DNA from 4 places in the Proteocatella sp. QWL-06 genome. Region 2 is predicted to be linked to each of the others. Evidence: riboswitches for the same ligand, from Rfam matches in the RefSeq annotation. Region 2 holds a riboswitch; each other region holds the start of a gene.

Evidence for each region. A riboswitch is a leader RNA that binds a small molecule or an ion and turns the genes downstream of it on or off. The one in region 2 is predicted to bind S-adenosylmethionine.
Region 1: linked by a shared signal. The riboswitch ahead of AC4PGZ_RS10945 (Na+/H+ antiporter NhaC family protein) and the one ahead of metK (methionine adenosyltransferase) in region 2 are both predicted to bind S-adenosylmethionine.
Region 3: linked by a shared signal. The riboswitch ahead of AC4PGZ_RS00205 (methionine ABC transporter ATP-binding protein) and the one ahead of metK (methionine adenosyltransferase) in region 2 are both predicted to bind S-adenosylmethionine.
Region 4: linked by a shared signal. The riboswitch ahead of AC4PGZ_RS01150 (O-acetylhomoserine aminocarboxypropyltransferase/cysteine synthase family protein) and the one ahead of metK (methionine adenosyltransferase) in region 2 are both predicted to bind S-adenosylmethionine.

Annotation. Positions count from the first base shown of each region.
Region 1 covers NZ_CM178755.1:2,280,707-2,286,679, forward strand. Annotated here, with positions in the region: RNA gene ffs (signal recognition particle sRNA small type) at 1-69, shown strand, start outside; gene dnaX (DNA polymerase III subunit gamma/tau) at 125-1,762, shown strand; SAM riboswitch class I at 1,957-2,089, shown strand; gene AC4PGZ_RS10945 (Na+/H+ antiporter NhaC family protein) at 2,199-3,521, shown strand; gene AC4PGZ_RS10950 (prolipoprotein diacylglyceryl transferase family protein) at 3,444-4,310, opposite strand; gene AC4PGZ_RS10955 (hypothetical protein) at 4,344-5,973, opposite strand, start outside.
Region 2 covers NZ_CM178755.1:2,008,495-2,014,467, forward strand. Annotated here, with positions in the region: gene AC4PGZ_RS09670 (sigma-54 interaction domain-containing protein) at 1-453, shown strand, start outside; gene AC4PGZ_RS09675 (hypothetical protein) at 534-692, opposite strand; gene metK (methionine adenosyltransferase) at 805-1,986, opposite strand; SAM riboswitch class I at 2,113-2,213, opposite strand; gene AC4PGZ_RS09685 (phosphodiester glycosidase family protein) at 2,292-4,295, opposite strand; gene AC4PGZ_RS09690 (TRAP transporter permease) at 4,426-5,973, opposite strand, start outside.
Region 3 covers NZ_CM178755.1:32,698-38,670, forward strand. Annotated here, with positions in the region: gene AC4PGZ_RS00190 (YjfB family protein) at 1-24, shown strand, start outside; gene AC4PGZ_RS00195 (short-chain fatty acid transporter) at 224-1,570, shown strand; gene AC4PGZ_RS00200 (D-cysteine desulfhydrase family protein) at 1,662-2,693, opposite strand; SAM riboswitch class I at 2,834-2,938, shown strand; gene AC4PGZ_RS00205 (methionine ABC transporter ATP-binding protein) at 3,033-4,055, shown strand; gene AC4PGZ_RS00210 (methionine ABC transporter permease) at 4,045-4,707, shown strand; gene AC4PGZ_RS00215 (MetQ/NlpA family ABC transporter substrate-binding protein) at 4,785-5,633, shown strand; gene AC4PGZ_RS00220 (hypothetical protein) at 5,827-5,973, shown strand, end outside.
Region 4 covers NZ_CM178755.1:243,235-249,207, reverse strand. Annotated here, with positions in the region: gene AC4PGZ_RS01160 (homoserine dehydrogenase) at 1-207, opposite strand, end outside; gene metA (homoserine O-acetyltransferase MetA) at 209-2,011, opposite strand; gene AC4PGZ_RS01150 (O-acetylhomoserine aminocarboxypropyltransferase/cysteine synthase family protein) at 2,046-3,320, opposite strand; SAM riboswitch class I at 3,439-3,534, opposite strand; gene AC4PGZ_RS01145 (DUF6449 domain-containing protein) at 3,654-5,723, opposite strand; gene AC4PGZ_RS01140 (ABC transporter ATP-binding protein) at 5,698-5,973, opposite strand, start outside.

The DNA.
Region 1 (5,973 bases), 270 kb from region 2:
AACCGTGTCAGGATCGGAAGATAGCAGCACTAAGTCGAGCCCCCTGTGTGCGGAAACAACCTGTTGGGTTATCTATTTTCATTGAAAGGAGATATGACTGGCATATCCGGTCATAAAAACGATCATGCAACAAGCTCTATACAGGATTTACAGACCTAAAAACTTTGACGAGATATATGGCCAGGACCAGATAGTTTCCATACTGAAGAATCAGCTGGAAAACGGCAATCTGAGCCATGCATACCTTTTCTGCGGTCCAAGAGGAACTGGAAAGACTTCTACTGCAAAGGTATTCGCCTCTGCCATAAACGGCGGCATCGATATCGATACGGTTGAGCTTGACGCTGCTTCAAACAACTCCGTGGATAATGTCAGAGATATCAGAGACAACCTTGCTTTTGCTCCGACTTCAGGAAAATACAAGATATACATAATAGACGAGGTCCACATGCTGTCCGCGGCGGCTTTCAATGCTCTGCTCAAGACTCTGGAGGAACCTCCTTCGCACGTTATATTCATTCTTGCGACGACTGAGCCTCAGAAGATTCCACAGACTGTGCTTTCAAGATGTCAGAGATTTGATTTCCGAAAGATTGAGAAGGATGTACTAGTGCAAAGACTCTCTGACGTGCTCGCGCAGGAAGGAAAGGACTTTGAGTCAGAGGCGCTTGAATTCATCGCCTTAAAGAGCGAGGGCGGCCTCAGGGATGCCTTAAGCATTCTTGACAAGGCGCTTTCATACGGAGATCTCACAATGGAGAACCTTCTGCAGGTACTTGGAGAGATTCACTCGGACAACTATCTTTCGATGCTTAAGGCAATAATGGCCCACAATACTCGTGATGCCATAATGGTACTGGGCAGCATAGAAAAGTCAGGCATGGACCCGAGGATATTCGCACTTGAGCTCATAAACTTCATGAAGCAGGTAATACTGGAGTTCAACGACGTAAAGCAGGATAACCCGAATGTCAGCCAGGCAGCGCAGATATGCACGGATGAAATTGCGGCAAATATAATAGAGGACTTATCCACAACCTGCAGCAACATGCGCTATTCTCCACAGCCACAGGTGCTCCTGCTTGCCGATATAGTGAGGATAACAGGCACCAGATATGATGCAATAGGCTCAAACCGTTATGTCAGCGAGGATATAAGGGCTGAGTTCGCTCTGATGAACTCCGAAATAAGAAGGCTTGAGACCCTTGTCCAGGGCCTTGAAAGCAGGCTTTCTGAGATCGAAAATAATCCACAGCTACCTGTGGGTAATATTGAAGGCAGTGTGGAAAACAGCGGCCGCATGGCTGTAACAAGCCATACAAAAGGACCTTCATCTTCGAAATCTCCTTCAAGGGTTTCCACGAAGAAGATAGAGCGGGTAGAGATAAGCGATGATGAAAAAGCTGAGCTTGACAGAGTCTACGATGCCATCCCGGTTCTTTATGAAGAACTCAGGGCCGTAAAGCAGGCACAGCTCGCTGCACTTATAAGGGAAGGAAAGCCTGAAAGGTTTTTTGATGACAACATCTTCTTCTGCTTTGAGGAAAAGAACATATTCCACAAGAACATGCTCGAGACTCAGGACATAAATAATTCCGTCGAGAAAATACTCAGCAAGCTCCTGAAAAGGAATATAGCCGTGCAGTATATACTTTACAGCGAGCTTTCATCAATAAAATCAAAGAAGATATCAGATGAGGAAAAGCTCATTGAAAAGCTTTCCGAGACATTCCCGGATGTAAATATCGATATAAAGCCTTAGGTTTGAAAATTATAAAAAAATTACAAAAAAACTATTTACAAATTTGTCCATATTGATTATAATGAGTGAAGAGTGAATAAATAAGGGTTCACTCCCCCTAATTATTGAACCTTATTAATACCCCCTTTTTTAAAAATCGAGTTACCCCGCTCGATTTTTTACTGTCAAAAATTATTTACAACTTAATAAAAATTTTCTTATTTAGAGAGATGGAGGGAAATGGCCCTGAGAAGTCTCGGCAACCTTCACTACGGTGAAAAGGTGCCAAATCCATCAGATTTTATCGCCTGCGTGTGCTCGCAGTGGTAAAGATCTGAGAGATAAGAGAAGATATAGAGCTTTAATTCTGTGCCTTCTCTTGGAGAAGGCTTTTTTAATGCAGTAAACTTCTCGCTGCGACAAATATATTATTTTTTCAGGAGGAAAATCAAAAAAGATGAACAAAATTAAGACAGATAGCAACCCAAAATCAAGCGTGGCGGCGCTGCTTCCAATTCTGGTATTTCTGCTCCTTTTCTTTGGAACAGGACTGATATTCAACGACTTCTACAAGATGCCTGCAATAGTCGGATTTCTTGCGGCACTTTTTGTAGCTTTCGTTCAGAACAGAAGCATGAGCTTTGATGAAAAGCTTTCAGTTATGAGCCGTGGAGCCGGTCACGAAAATATAATGATAATGGCGCTCATATTTCTTCTTGCAGGAGCCTTTTCAGGGGCTGTAAAGGCTGCAGGCGGAGTTGAGAGCACTGTAAATCTTGGACTTTCGATACTCCCATCAAATATAGCCGTAATGGGACTTTTCCTTATAGGCTGCTTCATTTCGCTTTCCATGGGAACTTCGATGGGAACTATTGCCGCACTTTCCCCGATTGCAGTTGGAATAAGCGAAAAGACAGGTTTTGGAATAGAGCTTTGCATAGGCGCAGTCGTATGCGGAGCGATGTTCGGAGACAACCTGTCCATGATATCCGACACTACGATAGCGGCCGTAAGGACTCAGGGCTGCCTTATGAAGGATAAATTCAGACAGAACTTCTTTATAGTTCTTCCTGCTGCCATCATAACGGCTGCGATATTTCTTATCAGGACTTCAGGAGGATCCTTTACAGTAGATCAGAACCTCGATTACAGCATACTCAGGATACTCCCTTATGTGATCGTTCTCGCCGGAGCGCTTTCCGGAATGAATGTATTTGCGCTTCTTGTGCTTGGAACCGTACTTTCGCTCGGAGTAGGGGTGTTTCAGGGAACATTCGCATTCAGCGAGGTTTTTGGAATCATAGGCGAAGGTGTTTCAGGGATGTTTGAGATAACCGTCCTTTCAATAATAATCGGAGGTACGGTCGAACTTGTGAAGGAAAACGGAGGCATAAATGCTATCCTTAATGTAATAAAATCAAAGGTGAACAGCGCCAAGGGCGCCGAGTTTGGAATAGCAGTCCTGGCATCAGCAGTTGATATGTGTACAGCCAACAACACGGTAGCCATCGTCATGGCTGGCCCTATCGCAAAGGAGATAAGCGATGAATTCGGCGTGGATCCCAAGAGAAGCGCCTCAATACTTGATATATTCACCTCGGTATTCCAGGGCCTTATCCCATATGGCGCTCAGCTGCTTACAGCTGCATCTCTTACCGGAATCACGCCTTTTCAAATCATTCCTAACCTCTACTACCCTGTCCTAATGGGAATCAGCGCTGTGATCTTCATAGCCGTGAGAAAGGAAGTCAGAGTTACGGAGGCAGAGTCGGCTGCATAAAAATGCTGCTGAGACTGCAATTACAGAGATGTAGAGCATAGGATAGAATATATTAAGAACAGTATAGGAGTAGGATGAGCTTCGAAATTGCAGAATTATCAGCCTGAAAAGGCTGAGAAGAGCTGCCGAAAGCGCAAATCCTGCTCCTTTTGTGTTGCCTTTTATTTTGCTCCTGAACAGCCTTTCTGCAAGCAGTACAGCCGCTATTATTAATATTGCTGCTGATGCCTCCATGAGCTGGGCAGGATATACCCTTATTTCAGGGCTCCCGAAAAACTGTGATATCAGCGGGCTTGCAGCAAGCTCCGCCTGCTCCTTTAATGGAAGCGGCACTGAAAATGATGATTTTGTCATCTTTCCGTAGCAGCATCCGTTCAGAAAACATCCGATCTTCATGACAAAGTAGCTCAGCAGGAAAGGAAAGGTCAGGCGGTCCATAAGCTCCAAAAAATCTGCCTTGAGCCTGTAAGATGATATGTACAATGCCATAAATGAAGCTGCCATTCCTCCATATAAAGAGAAGTAACCGCTTTTCATGATGAAAAGCGGTATTCCTGCCTCCGTATATTTCTTATAGTTTATGACATAGTTAAGAATCCTTGCTCCCAGGAGGAAGCTTGCGCCTGTCACTGCGCATATAAAAGCTGCCGTTCTTCTTCCAGTACCCATCCTTATGAGCTGTACATAGGCCATGGCAAGGCCTGTCGCGATGCTCAGCCATACGAACAGATCATATGTGTGTATGTGTATCTGAGCGCCCATTGCGCTGAAATTTATCTCCGGAAGCATGACTCCTCCTTTTTCCCAACATTTTCTATATATCTATTTCTTTCCAACCATTCTTATATCCAGTGTCCCTTTTTTATATCCTTCCTCTATGAAGGTAATCATGCCTCCGCCCTCTGCAGTTATCTCGCCTTCCGGGGATTTTTTCATGTTGAGGCTGATGGATATATTCGATTCCTCATATAATATGCTCGCCTTGAATACTCCATCCTTATACGTCGCCGTACCGCTTACAGGGTCTGCCGGCTCGGCTTCAAGGTCTTCTCCGGTCTCCTTGTTTACCCCTCCCGAAACTCCGAATATGAGAGTGGCATTCTCCTCATCGATCTTTCTGACATCGAATATGCACTTGAGCTTTGCAACCCTTATCATCTCAGCTATGGCAGGTCCAAGGTCGCACTCTCCTTCTTCTGCGGATTCTTCAGCTGCCGGTGGATTAGGAAAATCAAGGTATACCTCTGACCACGGCCCTGAAATCTCATCCATGGTCGGCTTTGATTCTTTTAGGTTTATGCGGGTCTCAGGGAATGATATCCTGAATGGAATCTCCTTCACTGGCTCATCTGTATCAGGGTCTGCCGAAGGTTCGAACAGGAGCAGCTTGTCCGGCGCCCCTGACTGTATATGTCCAAGCGGCGTGAATACGGTCCTTACCGTACCATCTTCCTTTACCTTACCTGTCCAATTTGGCTTGTACACGTTTTCGGCAAGAGGTGCGAATCTCACCGTGTAGCCTGCATACTCTGAAGTCTCATTTTCCTTGATATTTTCAGTTATGAGGACATCTATTTTCTTGTTGAGATAGTTCTTGAGGCTTATCAGCTCTTTTCTGTATTCTTCCATGAGCTGTGCGGTTATCTTCTGCTCCAGACGATTGAACACGGTCTCCTGCATCGTAGCTACCAGTTCAGCTTTTGCAGCAGCTGAAATTTCTTTCTTAAGCCCTTCGCTGAGGCCTCCACCGCCGGAGAATCCTGTGTTCTGGATCTCTGACTGCCAGAATGCCTGGTCTGCTTCCGGCAGGTTCCAGAACGCATTCGTATATTCATCAATGGCCTGATTTATCTTGTTGCTCACCGCATTTGGATCCTTACTGTCCTTGTTGTCCTGCCATATCCAGTAGAGTTTGCTGTACCATTCTTTGTAGCTCCTCGGATTTTCCTTCTTGTAATATTCCTTGTATGCCTCGTACCAGATTTCCTTCCTTCCATCCCAGGCCTCAGTCGCAAATTTATTCAGCGAATAGTCTATGGCATATACGCCTACAAACGCCAGATTGAGCGCATTTGTTCCCCATTTGCCTACGCTGAAGTATGAAAGATTTTTGGTGAGATTTGTGAACAGGGCCGTGTCATCGCCTCTGCTGAAGTCATATGCAGCCTGAACGAACGCTCCCGCAAGACCTACATTGGTGAATGCATTGCCCAGTCCTTCTGCGAATTCAGATGCGTACATGGTCTGGGTTATCGTAGTGAGCGCTGCTCCGCTTATATTCATCCAGTCTCCGGTTATCCCAAGCCCCAGCTCCATGGCCTTCTGACCCGGAGTCATCTGATTTGACATAGCTTCTTCTATTACCTCATCAAATGACGCTGAGGTTCCCGGAGGCAGCATCGGAAACGAATTTACGCTTATTATCTGCGCAACCCTTGTGTTCGCATTCTTT
Region 2 (5,973 bases):
CCGCCTCTGGCCGAACACCCCGAAGACATAAAAGCACTTATAGATTCATTCACTCTCTATTTTAATAAAAAGTATGACATAAACACAGGTTTCTCTGCTGATGCAAAGAAGGTGCTCATAGCTTACGACTGGCCCGGAAACATTAGAGAGCTGGAGCACATTGTTGAATTCCTGATGGTAAGGTCAGTTAAGGACACTATCGAAGCAGCCGATCTGCCACCAGATATAATCAAATGCAGCAACATTGCCACCGCTTCAGAAGCCGTTCAGGCGAAAAACACCAGCTTCACCTGCATTTCCGAAAACGGCACCCTTGACGACCATATGAGCCAGTACGAAGCTTTCGTAGTAAGAGAATGCTATAAACTGCATAACAGTTCCTACAAGCTCGCAAAACACCTTTCCATTTCACAAAGCAAGGCCAACCGACTGATACAGAAGCACTGCAAATAAAGCAGCAAAACCCTTCCGCTTATTGATCTCAATAAACTGGAAGGGTTTTCAATGCTTAAGTTTATATTATATACCTTTTTTCATTTCACAGACTTAAGAAACTCTTCAATCTGATCCTCAAAATAAAACTCTTCGCCTTCCACCACTATGCATGGTATGCCTACAGCTCCCATTTTCTTTATCCTGTCAAAGTCTGCTCTGCTGTCTCTGTATTTAAGAAACTGCTTGAGTGCAAACATGCTTTCTGTGATATTGACATATGCGAATTTTATCTCATTTTGTAAAAGCAACTCTTTTACAGGTTCGCAGCCTGGTCAGTGCGGACTTCCAAAAACTACGATTTTTTTCATGTTAGAGGCTCGCTTTCAGAGCATCTACCTTATCAAGTTCTTCCCACGGTGCATCTATGTCAGTTCTTCCGAAGTGTCCGTAAGCAGCTGTCTTTTTGTAGATAGGTCTTCTCAGTCTTAGCTCCTTGATTATCGCTCCTGGTCTGAGGTCGAAATTCTTGTTGATGATCTCAGCAATCTTGTCATCTCCAACGATTCCTGTTCCAAAAGTATCAACAAGTATAGATACCGGACTTGCCACTCCGATTGCGTATGCAAGCTGAACTTCACATTTCTTTGCAAGTCCTGCTGCTACAACGTTCTTTGCAACCCATCTTGCAGCGTATGCAGCCGATCTGTCAACCTTTGTAGGATCTTTTCCTGAGAACGCTCCGCCGCCGTGTCTTGAGTATCCGCCGTAAGTGTCAACGATTATCTTTCTTCCTGTAACTCCTGCATCCCCGTGAGGTCCTCCGATTACGAATCTTCCTGTAGGGTTTACAAGGTATTTTGTATTTTCATCAAGCATTGCCGGATCTATGATTGGAGTTATTACATGCTCCATGAGGTCCTTCTTGATCTGCTCAAGAGAAACACTCTCTGCATGCTGAGTAGAAATAAGCACTGTATCTATTCTTACTGGTCCGTTATCATCGTATTCAACCGTAACCTGAGTTTTTCCGTCTGGTCTAAGATAATCAAGAGTTCCGTTCTTTCTTACTTCTGAAAGTCTTCTTGCAAGCTTGTGAGCAAGCGATATAGGAAGCGGCATAAGCTCTGGAGTCTCGTCACATGCAAAACCAAACATGATTCCCTGGTCTCCAGCTCCAACAGCTTCTATTTCTGATTCTTTCATTTCTCCAGTCTTGTGCTCAAGAGCCTGATCAACTCCCATAGCTATATCAGCACTCTGCTCATGAATCGCATTCAGTACGCAGCATGTGTCTGCATCGAATCCATATTTTCCTCTGTCATATCCTATTTCTTTTACTGTCTCTCTAACTATTGTTTGAATATCTACATAAGTCTCTGTAGAAACCTCTCCCATAACCATTACCATACCTGTAGTAACCGCTGTTTCGCAAGCTACTCTGGCATTTGGATCCTTGGCAAAAATCGCATCTAGAATCGCGTCTGAAACCTGATCGCAAATCTTGTCTGGATGCCCTTCTGTAACTGATTCTGAAGTGAATAGTCTTCTCATTTTTTCTTCTGTTCTCCTTTTGTTATACAATAAATAAAAATAAAAACCAACTCTCTCAAATGATGAATCTACATAAAAAATCCTCTTTTGCCACAGCAAAGAGGATTAATGTATTGTCATTAACAAACCTCATCTGCCAAAATTAAATTTTGCAGGAATTAGCACCATACATTTCTGCTGGTTGCCGGGTTTCACAGGGCCACTCCCTCCACCGCTCTTGATAAGGCATCAAGAATATTCATTTGCTTTATTTTAATATATCGAAACATGCATGTCAATAACTTTTTTGAAATTTATATATTTTTTTACTGCAGTAGACTCTGGAAGCCGTAATTCAGGCCATTTGCGGTTTTCTTAAATACCAGGTATCTGTAGTCCTCTTCCTTGCCTGCCTTAACTGTAGAGAAATCCCTGAGCGTTATATAGCTGACATTTCCAATGGCATATGAAGAATATTCACTGCCCTTAGTGATTACGAATATGTTCTTTGAAGCCGAAGCCTCCTGAAGCAGATTCCTGAGCACGGTCTTTTCAGATACCGAAAGATTCATCGATGTGCTCATCATGATCACAACATTCTTGTTGGATGAAGAAAGCGCATCCTTTACAGACTTCCACTGCCCCGAAGTGCCGCTTATGCCTGCCGAGGTGTCGAGTCCTACATATCTTACCGAGTCATTTTCCACATACTGAGCGCCCTTGTATACCGATTCCTTTGCTGTCTTTATTGCATCGCTCAGCTCCTGATTCTTGTTGAAATAATTCACCGCAAGCTTTGCACTGCCGTTTATCTTATTCACAAGCACTCCATTAATGGCCTGCGAGAATACATCCTTCTTGTCCTTGAGCGAATCCGGAACTATTGCAGTATCATAGGCTGGCATTGAGTCCACGCGTCTTGGGTCTTTCGCATTAACGGATGCCACATTCAGAGATATAACGGCGCTCGCACTTCCGGATCTTACGATTATGCTTCCGTTTCCACCGGATTTGAAGGTGACATATCCGTCCTTATATTCTACATTTATGCCGTTTCCACTTACAGTTATCCCCGATGTCGCAACAGGGTTCATGCTGCTGTCAAATCCTTGTACCGCAAGCTTTACCCGATCTCCCTGAACTATATTCTTTGTCTCCAGCACTGCCTCAAGCTTGCTGAGAGAGCCTCTCGTCCTGTTGTTGACAATGGCCATTCCATTTACTATCTTTCTTTCAGATGCAAGATCATTGGTTATCTTTCCATTGACGATCATCTCCGTCGAGCCTCCGCCGTCAAACATCATGGCGTCCCTGACATTCTGGGTCCTCAGAAAGTCTGCTACCTCGGTCTCCGTCATACCTATATAAGGGCTCTTTCTACCGTCGGCAGTCATGAATACCAGCTTTCTGTCGTAGGTTATGCCAATCGCAGTCCTCTGTGACCTGCCCGCTATCTTGTGCGTTATTGGCGCAAGCATTCCATCCTTAAGTATTACAGTCCCTCCGCCCGCGACTTCCTTAAGATCAGGATAGCTGTCCTGCATGGAGGTGCTGAGCTCAAGCCTGTCCCCAGCCGAAAATGATGATGCCAGCTGATCTCCTCTGGTGCCGCTTGCCGCTATGACATACCCGTTCACAGGGATGCTGACTCCCGGTTTTCCTGTCCTTATCTCTCTCACAGTATCTGCCTCTATAACGACCTCAGTGAGCGTCACCGAAGATACCGATGACTGTCCCGGAGAAGTCTTTCTGTATTCACTCGTTATTATGACAGGCGAAGCATATGTGCCTGAATGCTTGTTTATGCTGTATCCCGTAGAGCTCGTCCCAGTCGTCTCATTTCTCACAACGACTCCTGACTTCAGATAGTCTATGAACAGCTTCTGATTCTGGTCCATTATGAAGCTGGCCATCTTGCCATTGTCATAATAAGGTGAGGATATCACCTTTCCATCATCTGCCATCGGACCCATAGAGTAGCTCGGATCAGACATCGAAAAGAAGTCTGCGTTTATGGCTGCCACTGTATTTGGGATCTGCGCAGTCAGAGCGCTCAGAGTCTTTCTGTTCATGAATCCCGATACATCGTTGTAAAGGAGCTCAAGATCCACTCCGCTCCTCTCCATGTCTGCAATTATAAGGTTTATGGACTGCACTCCATTTTCAAATGTCTGAATTATATTTTTGTGTATTATCCCATCGCTTACAGTTATCTGATATGTATTTTCATATATCATATCCGCATAACTGAAGCTCGAAAAACACTGAACCGCTATTATCGAAGTTGCAATTATTTTTCTGAATCTGTGTTTTAACGTCATTTTTTTCATATTACTCCTCTTTTAAATCCAATGAAATCTCCCCTTCCATCAATTATACTCTATTTATGAGTTATTATAATTACACAGATATTACACTTTAAATACAAAAAAGCGGTACCATTATGGTACCGCTGAAAATCTATGCAGCCTGAGCCGGCTTAATTTTTTTGTATTTGAAATACTGGAATGCTATCATAGCAGAAATTCCGCCTACTCCCACTATATCCGTCATAAGCGTAGGATTTATGAGAAGAAGCCCTGATCCAAGAAGGAAAAGTCTTTCAAGCCAGCTAGCCTTTCCATAAAGCCATCCGGTCATCGCGGCGCTTATTCCAAACATACCCATTAGGGAAGTTATCGTGATACGTATTACGTCAACTGCCGTGGTATCTATAAGAATCAGCGCAGGGTTCATGACGAATATATATGGTATTATGAAGGCTGCCACTGCAAGCTTTGTAGCCTGAACTCCCGTCTTGAAGGGGTTCCCCTTCGCAATAGCTGATCCTGCGTATGCCGCAAGTGCAACCGGAGGAGTTATGTCCGCAAGTATTCCGAAATAGAACGTGAACAGATGGGCCGCAAGAGCAGGTACTCCAAGCTGCATAACTATAGGCGCTGCTATAGTCGATGTGATCAGGTAGTTTGCTGTAGTAGGAACTCCCATTCCAAGAACAAGAGAAGTTATCATTGTGAAGAACAGCGTAAGCGAAACCATTCCGCCAGCTGCTGCGATAAGTCCTCCGCCCAGCTTGAGTCCTACACCTGTAAGCGTAACTATTCCAACTATTATTCCGGCAACTCCGCAGGCACATGCAACGCTTATGATGTTTCTTGCACCATTTATGAGTGCCTCAAAAAGGTCCTTCAGCGGAACGCGTGTGCTCTTTCTAAGGAACGGAGCTATTACAGCTGCAAGTATACCTCTTGTAGCCGCATAGATTGGAGACATGTCCATTCCAAGCAGTACTATTATTACAACTATTGGCAGTATAAGGTGGCCTCTTTCCCTGAATATCGGGCCTACCTTAGGAAGCTGTTCTCTTGGTATTCCAACGAGCCCAAGTTTTTTCGCCTCGAGGTGTATCATCATCCATATACCGGTAAAATAAAGTATCGCCGGTATGATCGCAGCCTTGGCAACGTCAAGATAAGGAACTCCTACCGCCTCAGCAATAAGGAATGCTGCCGCTCCCATGATAGGAGGCATTATCTGTCCTCCTGTAGATGCCGCTGCCTCAACTGCAGCTGCAAACTCCGGCTTGTAGCCGAGAGATTTCATAAGAGGTATAGTGAACGATCCTGTAGAAACTGTATTGGAAACCGATGATCCTGATATGGTTCCCTGAAGTGCAGAAGTCAGTACGGCAACCTTAGCCGGTCCACCAGCTGCAAATCCTGCAATCGAGTTTGCTATATCTATGAAGAACTGACCTATTCCAGTCTTTTCGAGGAAAGCCCCAAAAAGTATGAACAGGAATATGAAGGTCGCACAGGTTCCAAGAGGCAGTCCTATGATCCCCTCCGTCGTATAAAACAGATGAGTTACTATACGCTCTACTCCATAACCTCTGTGATTAAGGAAACCTGGCATACTTCTGCCGAAATATGCATATGCTATGAACACAGATGCAATTATTACTATTGGCCATCCTACCACTCTTCGACAGGCTTCGAGAACGAGCAG
Region 3 (5,973 bases), 730 kb from region 2:
CGCAATATAGATACAAATGTATAAATAGTTAACCTACACTATTGACATCTAAATAACAATGGGTCTATAATTAGGGCAGGGGACAGAATAATCAAGCAATCATTTTAACTTGATAAACCGATTCTGGGCTCCTGGCCTATATTTTTTACCCTAATTTTATTCTATTACTTACTTGTAATATTTTTTCTTTAGTATTTCAGTTTTACTGAGAAGGAGGATTACCATGTTCAAAAAATTTACCAACGGATGTGTCAGTGTTATGAACAAATACCTGCCAGATCCTTTTTTATTCGCGATTATCCTTACTTTCATCGTGTTTGCTGCGGGGATCGGCATGACGGGTCAGGGGCCGCTTGACATGATGCTTCACTGGGCTAACGGTTTCTGGGGTCTGCTTTCTTTCTCTATGCAGATGGCTATGGTGCTCGTGCTTGGGAATACCATGGCTTCTGCCGGGGTTTTCAAGAAGGGGCTCAGGAGCATTGCTTCTACTGCTCAGACTCCATCGAGAGCCATAATGATAACTGCCTTTGTTTCTGCGGTATGCTGCTGGATCAACTGGGGATTTGGACTTGTTATAGGGGCGCTTCTTGCGAAGGAGATCGCAAAGCAGGTCAAGGGCGTTGACTACAGGCTTCTTATAGCTTCGGCTTATTCTGGATTCGTTGTATGGCATGGTGGGATGTCTGGATCTATTCCGCTTGGAGTTGCGGCTGTAGGCGCTGACGGCGTGGTTGCAAACACAGGTGGGGTAGTGACTGCGGCTATACCTACTTCGCTTACGATATTTTCGCCTATGAATCTTACCATATCCGCTATAATAATATTAGGGCTTCCATTCGTGTGCAGGGCTATGATGCCGGACAAGGAGCATACGATAGAGGTTGATGCGGCGCTTCTCGTTGAAGATGCGGAAAAGGTATACAAGATAGAGACTCCTGCGGACAAGCTTGAGCACAGCAGGATAATATGGGCTATAGTACTTATTCTTGGATTTGCATACATCATATACAATATCGCGCTCAACAAGCTCAATTCGCTTAACCTAAACTTTGTTAACTTTATATTCATGTTTGCGGGCATACTGCTTCATGGAAACCTCAAGAGATACATCGATGCGTTTGCTGATTCGGCAAAGAGCTGCTCGGGAATACTGCTTCAGTTCCCATTCTATGCTGGTATTCAGGGCATGATGACGGGTGCGGTTGCAGGGGTTTCGCTTGCAGGAGTTATATCTACCTTCTTCGTGGGAATAGCTACGACTACTACATTCCCGCTGTTCACTTTCCTCAGTGCGGGTATAGTAAACTTCTTTGTTCCTTCAGGTGGAGGTCAGTGGGCGGTTCAGGGCCCTATAATGATGCCTGCGGGACTTGAAATCGGGGTGCCGGCGGCAAAGACTGCGATGGCCATTGCCTGGGGTGATGCGTGGACCAACATGATTCAGCCTTTCTGGGCGCTTCCTGCTCTTGGTATAGCGGGACTTTCTGCAAAAGATATAATGGGTTACTGTGTAATTACGCTTCTGTTTTCGGGAGTTGTCATTGCTGCAGGATTCCTAATCTTCTAAATCAAAATAATATGTACTAACTTGAAATGTGCAGCCTCGTCTTATTCGAAGCTGCACATTTTTGCGAAAATATATCTGTATCAACAGATTCCTAGAAGCTCATCTCATCTGCCTTTGGGAACAGGCCATACAGCCCTCCGGTGTGGATGAAGAGGATGTTCCTGTAGTCTGAGAAATCCGCCATGGGATTGTTTGGGGACAGGCCGAAGTTGGATTTTGCTATCTCTGAGACCATGCCTTTGAGGGTCTTTCCTGTGTATACGGGGTCGAGGAATATTCCTTCGAGTCTTGCGAATTCCTTTATGAATTCAAAGTCTGCGGGAACGTTGAGAGCATAGCCTTTGCCTGCGTAGCCGTCTGTTATTATGAGGCTCTCAGGGGTTATGCCGAGGTTCTCTGGGGTCACTCCCTCGAGGTAGCTGCAGCACTCTTCGATATATCCGAAGGCTCTTTTCTGGAAGTTCGGGGCGGTGTCTGCTATGTTGAAGCCTATTACGTCGCATTTCATGTTGTAGAGCTTCGCGCCGACTGCAAGGCCTGCATATGTGCCGGATGAGCCTACGCATGAAACCACGGCGTCGAATCTTATGCCGAGCTCGTCTTCCTGCTGTTGGATCTCCTTCATCGCGTTTATATATCCGAACAGCCCTATGCCGTTGGATGCGCCCTCGGGAAGGATGTATCCCTTTTCGCCGCTGGCCTCGAGATCTTTTTTTATGTCCTCCATTATCTCGAATCTTCTGAGGACATAGTCCTCCGCGCTTATGAATCTGACGTCTGCGCCGACTATGAGGTCTAGCAGGTGATTGCCTTCGATGGCAGTCTTTTCAGATTCCCTGAGCACGAGTATGGATTTCATGCCGAGCTTTACTGCGGCTACTGCGGTGGCCCTTGCGTGGTTGGACTGGATTCCTCCGCAGGTTATAAGTGCGTTAGCTCCCCGAGACAGGGCCTCTGCGGCTGCGAATTCGAGCTTTCTTACCTTGTTTCCGGACAGCTCTATTCCAGTCTCGTCGTCTCTTTTTATGTAGATGTTTTTCCCTAGATTTTCTGAAAGCTTCTGGAGCTTGTAGGTCCTGGTCGGGAGGTTTGCGAGTGAAATTTTTTCGGGTAGTGTGATCATGGGTGCTTCCTTTCTGCTATCTGTATTTTATACTCTTTTCAAAATAACATATTTTCTGTTTTTTTTCAACATTGCGAAAAAAGGGTTGACAATTAAGATTTATTATTGTAACATATGAAACATGAATTAAATATCAAAACTTCTTATCAAGAGAGACAGAGGGATCGGCCCTGTGAAGTCTCGGCAACCTGCAGCCTGCTGCAAGGTGCTAATTCCGTCAAAGAGAAATCTTTGGAAGATGAGGAGACGGTTGAATTGTGACCTTCTCTTCTGAGGAGGTTTTTTTTATTTCAATTTTCTAAAATCAGGTAATTCAACCAAGCAGTAAAGGAGGGACATATGGGAGCACCACTTATCCAGATAAGGAATCTGGAGAAAGAATTTTTTGGCACGAGCGGCAGCAAGGTGACTGCACTTTCGGGTATAAACCTAGATATAAACAAAGGCGACATATACGGAATAATAGGCATGAGCGGCGCGGGCAAGAGCACACTGGTAAGGTGCATCAATTTCCTCGAAAAGCCGACGGGGGGAACGGTCATCATAGGTGGCAGGGATCTTTCGGCTCTGAATGACAGGGAGCTGAGATCGGTAAGGCAGAAGGTGGGGATGATATTTCAGCAGTTCAATCTGCTGATGCAGAGAAATGTCGAGGACAACATCTGCTTCCCGCTTGAGATCGGAGGCGTACCAAAGGCTCAGGCAAGAGAAAGGGCTGCTGAGCTGCTGGAGCTTGTAGGGCTCTCGGACAAGCGGCTGGCGTATCCGTCTCAGCTGAGCGGAGGGCAGAAGCAGAGGGTGGCGATTGCAAGGGCCCTTGCGACAAATCCGGAGATACTTCTCTGCGATGAGGCGACGAGCGCGCTGGATCCAACAACCACACGCTCGATACTGGAGCTGCTCAAGGACATCAACAAGAAGCTGGGCATAACGATCGTGATAATAACCCACGAGATGTCCGTCGTCGAAGAGATATGCGACTATATCGCGATCGTGGACAAAGGAAGCCTCGCAGAAAGCGGCAGGGTGGAGGATGTGTTCTCGAATCCAAAGACGGAGGCTGCCAGAAAGCTGGTATATCACAACAGCAGCAGCGCGACGGTGGACGAGATGACCGGAAAGAGATGCATAAGAATAGTGTTTGACGGAAAATCATCCTTTGAGCCGGTCATTGCAAACATGATCCTGGAGTGCAGGACGCCGGTGAACATACTTTTTGCAGATACGAACGACATCAAGGGACAGGCCTTCGGGCAGATGATACTGCAGCTGCCTGAGGACAGGCTGCAGGGCGACAAGGTCATAAATTATTTGAAGAGCAGAAATGTGAATGTAGAGGAGCTGAGGGATTATGTTAAGTAATGAAGTATTTACAATGCTTTTGGAGGGCACGAGAGATACGCTCTACATGACCTTCGTGTCAGCTGTATTCTCATATCTGTTTGCCTTCCCGATCGGGATCGCACTCGTGATAACTAAAAAAGACGGTCTGCATCCGATGGCGGCCCTGTACAGGCTGCTGGACATAGTAGTCAACATCGGAAGGTCTGTGCCTTTCCTGATACTACTCATAGCGGTGATTCCGCTGACGGTGCTCATAGCCGGAAAAAGCTACGGCTCTACGGCGACGATAGTGCCGCTCGTGATTGCTTCTACGCCTTTCATTGCAAGGCTGATTGAATCCTCGCTCCACGAAGTTGATCCAGGAGTGATCGAAGCGGCGCAGAGCATGGGAGCTTCCCTTTCGACCATAGTGACGAAGGTGCTGATAGCAGAGGCGAAGACTTCCCTTATAGTCGGCTCCACGATAGCGCTGGGGACTATACTGAGCTACTCGGCGATGGCAGGAGTCGTTGGAGGCGGGGGCCTCGGGGATATCGCTATAAGATACGGATACAACAGATACCAGTATGACATAATGCTGATAACGGTGATACTGCTCGTGGTGCTTATGCAGGTGATGCAGTTCATCGGGATGAGGATAGCGGCAAAGACCGACAAGAGAGTAAGATAAGCAAAAAGAAAAACTAATGGAAACTGAAATATGATAACTGAAAATATAAATATGATAAAGATAAAGGAGAAACAATCATGAAAAAATTCAAAAAAACAGGTATAGCAGTACTTGCTGCAGCATTATCACTCACAGTTTTTGCAGGATGCCAGAGCAGCGACCAGGCGGCAGATACGCAGGAACCGGCGCAGGAAGCAAAGGGAAAGATAACCGTAGCGGCTTCTCCTGTGCCTCATGCAGAGATACTCTCACAGGTAAAGGAAACTCTTGCGGAGCAGGGATATGAGCTTGAGGTAGTGGAATTCACTGACTATGTTCAGCCAAACCTTGTAGTAGACGCAGGAGATGTGGATGCGAACTTCTTCCAGCACAAGCCGTACCTTGACGACTTCAACGCAGAGAAGGGAACAAAGCTGGTTCCTGTGGCAAGCGTTCACTTTGAGCCACTTGGAATCTACGCTGGAAAATCGACTGACCTTGCAAACATACCTGACGGAGCGGCGATTGCAGTTCCAAACGATACTACAAATGAAGCAAGAGCACTTCTTCTGCTTGAAGCAAACGGCCTTATAAAGATAAAAGAAGGCGCAGGACTTTCTGCAACTAAGAACGACATCGCAGAAAACCCTCACAACATCGAGATTGTCGAGCTCGAAGCGGCGCAGGTTTCAAGAGTAATAGGCGAGGTTGATTTCGTGGTACTGAACGGAAACTATGCTCTTGACGCAGGCCTCAGCGTATCAGATGCGGTTGCAAAGGAAGAGCAGGACTCAGAAGCGGCTCAGACTTATGCCAACATCCTTGTAGTAAAGGAAGGCAGCGAGGAGAGAGAAGACATCAAGGCGCTTGTGGAAGCGCTTAAGAGCGAGGCTGTGAAAACATACATCAGCGAGACTTACAAAGGCGCAGTTGTAGCTATAGACTAGGGAAAATTGTCCACCTGGAATCAATCAGAAAGATTGCCCGGGTGGACTTTCGATTTACAAACATCGATTAAGCAAAATGATGAAATGAACGGGGTTTGTTGGGGCAAAAAAAGTCCCTATTTACAATTTTACAAATAAATTCTATAATGTAAATATAACCTATAAGTTATATTTACGCAAAAGATGGTATTAAATGAATGAGAATCTGATACAGAAAATAGAGTATCCTGGCGAGTCCGAGATATACGGATATAAAGATTTTAATGCTGAATTGATGTCTATTGTCAAGAACAGCGGAAATCAAAAAGAAATCGCTCGCGACATGTTTCGATTTTTTGGA
Region 4 (5,973 bases), 940 kb from region 2:
CTCATAATCTGCTGTAAGCAGGCTCTTGTCAGCGCCATAGTCCTTTTCAGTATCTCTTACCAGTATACGGCTTATCTCTATGCATTTTTCCTCACCGGTCTTTTCGTAAAGCTTCTGGCTGAGCTGGTCTTTCTTTTCTTCCAGAATGCTCTTTACTCCGCTCCCTACTGTGCCCAGTCCGAGCAGCGCGATTTTGACTCTCTTCATGTTAATTTCCTCCCTTTATTATTGTTCCCGTATCTTCCGGCTTGTTGGTATTCTTTATGTTTATAGGTATGTCTGCCTTGGCTACCGGCCTGATTGCATCCGGATGATAAACCTGAGCTCCGTTCTTTGTGATGTCAAGAAGCTGAGTGTATGTCATGGAGTCTATTGTCATCGCATCCTTCTGCTTCTTCGGATCCGCTGTCATGACTCCGCTTACGTCTGTCCAGTTTTCATACATGTCTGCGCTTATTCCGTTTGCTATTATGGACCCTGTGATGTCAGATCCCCCTCTTTCAAAAGTCTTTATCTCCCCTCTGTGGCCTGATCCGTAAAAACCGGGTATCACTACCTTGTCCTCAGGAGATATCTTTCTTCTTATTTCTGAATATGTCTTTTCTTCATCAAGTTTTCCATCTTCATCAAAGAATATCAGATCTGCTGAATCTATAAAGTCATATCCCAGATAATCTGCCATTATAACCGCACTCAGGTATTCTCCCCTGCTTATCATGAAATCCCTGTCCTTTGCGGCTCTCAGCTGCTCAGCTACCGACTTTATCTCGCGCTTCGGCTTTCCGGATACGCCCAGGTCTTCACATATTTCCTCAAACCTGTCCTCTATCTGATGGATTACCTGCTCTTTTTCCTTCGTGAGCGAGAATTCCTTCTTCTGCAGCTCTCTTATCTGTTCTTTGACAGTTTCCTTAACGCTCTGGATGTTGTGGGCATAACCTAGCATATCTGTCACCTTCACGTCTCCGTCATACCTCTTTCCAGGGGCTGATACCACTATATAGCTCCTGTCATCCTGGGACAGGATGATGTCCTTTACCTTGTTGAACTGCGATGCGTCTGCCAGTGAGGTCCCCCCAAACTTGGCCACTACTTTTTTGGTTATATTGTCTATGTCAAATGGAGTCTCCTGATATACACAGTAATTGAGCCAGTTGCTGAAAAGAAGGTTCCCATGAGATTTCCACCTTACCATTATTCCCTGCTCCGGATCATCGTTTCTGTAGTAGTTCGCCGGCACGTCTACTGGCGTGCCTTTTGCAAGGTCTCTTCTGTATTCCCTGTCAATCGTGTCTTCATCATACTCACTGTGTCCCGACACGAATATGAGTCTGTTATCTCTGGTTGCGGCTATGTGCACTCCAGCTTCATCCGATCTGGCTATTATCTCAAGGTCCTCTATCTTCTGTATATCTTCTTCTCTGCAGTAGGTGTATCTTGACTGCGGAGCATAAAAGAACCTGTCGAACCCTCTTGTAAGGACGCTGTCTGCCACAACTTCATTTTCATATACCCCGGACAGCTTTTTATCCATCTGGTGCTTCTCTATACCGTAATAGTGATACATCGCTGCCTGGGAGGCCCAGCATATGAACATCGTGGAATAGACGTGCTCTCTCGCATAATCCATTATTTCCTTAAGCTCTTCCCAGTAGCTCACCTGCCTGTAATCAAGCTTTTCAACCGGAGCTCCCGTAACTATCATGGCGTCATACTTGCTTCCTCTTATCTCATCAAAGGTCTTGTAGAATTTTTCAAGATGCTCTCTGCTTGTATTTTTGCTTTCATGAGAGCTTGTCCTTATGAGATCCACATTTACCTGAAGCGCTGTATTTGAAAGCATCCTCAGAAGCTGCGTCTCAGTCTCTATCTTCGTCGGCATGAGGTTTATTATAGCTACCCTTAGAGGCCTTATGTCCTGAGTCTGGGCTCTGGTTTCGTTCATTACGAAAATCTTTTCTTTATTCAATATCTCTTTTGCTGGCAAATCATATGGTATTAATACTGGCACGTCTTCTCACCTCTTCTGTTTATTCTGTTGCCTGTTATGCTCTAAGCGCCTGATCCAGGTCTGCAAGAATGTCGTCTATGTTCTCTATCCCTACTGACAGCCTTATCATGTCGGGCTTTATCCCTGCCTTGATCTGCTGTTCCTGCGAAAGCTGTCTGTGAGTCATGCTTGCCGGATGGAGCACGTGTGTCCTTATGTCACCCACGTGAACTACAAGGCTTGCAAGCTCAAGGCTGTCAATGAATTTCTTTCCGGATTCAACTCCACCCTTTACTCCAAATGCGATTATTCCGCTGGCTCCTCCAGGAAGATATTTTCTGGCAAGATCAAAGCTCTGCGATGATTCCAGAAGCGGGTAGTTTACCCATGAAACATTTGGATGGCTCTCAAGAAATCTTGCCGCAGCAAGCGCATTGCTGCTGTGTCTCTCCATCCTTAGCGCAAGAGTCTCTACTCCGAGATTTGTAAGGAATGCATTGAAAGGGCTCATTGTACTTCCCATGTCTCTGAGAAACGCTACTCTGGCCTTCGTGATGTAGGCTGCTGCTCCAAATTTTTCTGTATAGCTTAGTCCATGATAGCTCGGATCCGCTTCTGTAAGGTGAGGGAATTTTCCACTCGACTTCCAGTCGAATTTTCCACTGTCAACAATTATCCCGCCAACGCTTGTAGCATGTCCGTCAATATATTTTGTAGTCGAGTGAGTGACAATGTCTGCGCCAAACTCAAACGGCCTGCAAAGATATGGCGTTGCAAAAGTATTGTCGATCACTAGAGGTATACTGTTCTCATGTGCTATTTCTGCTATTCTTTGTATGTCCAGCACATCTACCCCCGGATTTCCTATCGTCTCTCCGAATATAAGCTTCGTGTTTGCCTGTATTTTTGAAGATATCTCTCTGTCATCAGCTCTGTGATCGACGAAGGTAACCTCTATGCCCATCTTTTTGAGCGTCGAAGTGAAAAGAGTGAATGTCCCGCCGTACAGGTTCGACATCGCCAGTACATGCTCTCCTGCGTTGCATATAGTCAGGATGGCTATAAGATTTGCCGCCTGTCCTGAAGAAGTTGCCATAGCACCAACGCCGCCTTCCATTTCGGCAATCTTCTTTTCGAGAGCCTCCACCGTAGGATTGCTTATTCTTGAATACATGTGACCTGCCGCCTCAAGATCGAACAGCTTTGCCACCTCGTCTGCCTCGTCATATTTATATGTCGTTGACTGGAATATCGGAAGTATTCTTGGTTCTCCGTTTTTTGGCTCATAGCCTCCCTGTATGCAGATTGTTTCCTGTGCATATTTTTTCATTTTAGTTTCCACCTTTCTGTGACTTTTATTTTATATTGTTTCATTCCGTGCAGCTAAAATATGGTATAAAAAAGCCACACTCTTATAAGTGCGGCTATAGTATATATCTATCAGGCTACACTTATCTTTCAGACATAATGCCTGCTGGAATTAGCACTAGCTTTCGCTTTGCCGGGTTTCTAAGGGCCAGTCCCTCCACCACTCTTGATAAGTTTGTTTTTTCTGGGTATTCAATTGTATTTGTTTCAACATCGTTTTTACTATAATACTATAGTTCTCCAAATATTGCAAACAGTTTTTTATTAAATTATTTTTATAGTTTAGAAATAATCGTTAAATTCCGACATCTTTTACGGATATGAAATCATAGCCTGAGTTGCTGCTTCCCTTTAAATAAACGATTGCCCATCTATTTGAATCGGGTAATATAAATCCGTTATAGCTTATGTTGATGCCCGAAATATATTCAGTAAAAAATTTTTCAATCTCGGCTTTTTCTCTCAGAACCTTTACAGATTCCTTTACATCTACAGTCTGTGGATAATCTGGTTTTGCACTGGCAGAGTCATCATATGAATACAGCTCTATATATTCAACCATGTCCTCAGAAAAATCCGTTTCTATGCGGTATCCGAGTGACGCCAGTACGCTCAGCGTCTTTATATATTCCCTGAAGACAGGAACCTCTATCCGCCTCTGTGAATCCTGAGCATATCTGCCCTTTATATCATCCTGAACGAAAAATGTGAGCAGCGCTACAGGACTGTTGTTTTTCAGCTTTGAGGAGCTCATGTTTATAAGATCATTCTGAGCCGCGCTCAGGAGCGCTTTCATTTTTTCACTGCCTCTTATTTCAGATTCATAGGAATTCTTGTTATCCGGATTCACAAAACCCGGAAACTCAGCTGTCGCCTTTATTATCTCCTCTGGTTTTAAGCTCATCAGAGGATAGTATCTGTATTTGAATTCCGAAGTATCGTAAATATCTGCAAATACCTCAAGCGCGGATGCAGCAGGGGCATGGCTGTAGTACCTCGTAAGACTCTTTCCGTCCTTCAGATTATATTTCACCGCCAACTGGAAATGATCGCCTGATACAAAATTCTTGTCTGACTCATGTTTTTCCTGATTTTTAACCGAAATTTCTGCGATTTCCGTTACCGCCTTTATCGTATCCGGATTTGAAAGCCTTATGCTCTCCATTCTGTCAATCTCATCATAATCAGCCAGATTGTAGCTCGCATAAGAGTCAAAGCTCACTGGATTTATGGACACGGATTCGATGCTGCCCGTCTCAGGTATCCTCATGTCATAGCCTGCTACGTCTCTGTCCATTACGAGAAATGCGATCGCAAGCGCGCACATCAGTATGACAAGCTTTCCCTTATTGCGAAATATGCGCTTCATGTCAAAGCTGAGAAGGCATTCCAGTATGCAGTGGCCTACAAAGCCGCTGAATACAAGTCCGAATATCATCCAGCTTCGGCCCTGGCCAACCTCATTGAATATAAGACCCCCAGCCATGGTTCCTGCCGTAAGTACCATATATTTAACGGTTTCAAGAAGCCTGTTTCTTATTATCGATTTCCCTGCTGATTCTGATGGCCTCAGGTTGAATATATATACATTGAGGAGTATTATGCAGGCAAGAACAAGCACGTTTGCGGTCATAGTAAAGCTGAAGCTCTCCATTTCCATGAAAAGGCTCGTTACGGGTGAAAGATTCATGATAAGGTCATCAGTAAATACTGCCCTAGCATAGAAGGTACTGAAGAAGAATTTCATGTATTCGCTGAAAAGCACCAGGAACAGCTGAACATACTCAAGGATAACGAATGTCATCAGCACGTGTATGAGCCTGGTTCCAGTGATCAGCCCTGCCAGTATGCTCACAGAGAAGATAAGGTTGAAGTATACCGTATTCATGACAAAGTTCCTCAGCAGCTCCAGATAATCGATATCGGCGCCAAAGCCTATGACAGAAATCACTGCTGCTGCAAGGAATAGATTCCCAAGATATATTATGACAAAGCTTATATTCCCCGCAAGGAAATTGCTGAGAAATATCCTTGTCCTGCTCACAGGAAGCGAGTGGTAGAGATCCACCTGTTTTTTTGAATGCATGTAGGAATAGAATGCCCATCCCATTACAAGCGCCGCTATTATGAGCGTAACCTTGAAAATCATGTTTTGCTGACCGAGTATCCTTGTGACATACTCTGCCGCCTGCTCCCTGCTGGCATATTTTTCTCCAATATCGGAAACAAATCTCTGAAATATAAGTGCAGCCTGGATTGGAAACGTAAACAGACAGCTTACAAGAAACAATGCGCTTACCCATATATTCTGAACAAGCCTGTCCTTTACCATCTTAAGGCTAAAGTATAATCGATTTGATATCATAACCGGCAACCTCCGTCTCTGTAATGAATATTTCCTCAAGCGACAGAGGCAGCACCTCATAGAAAAGAGGCTTCATGCTTTCAATCCTGCTTACCAGGTCCTTGCTGTTTCCCTTTGAAACGACTGTATAAAGCGATGCCCTTCTGTCAAGCTTCAGGATTTCTATGCCTTTTTCCTCAAAATCCGATTTTTCCAGATCCTTGTTGAAAACGCACTGCAGCTTCTGGAGCTCAAGCTTCATCTCGATGAT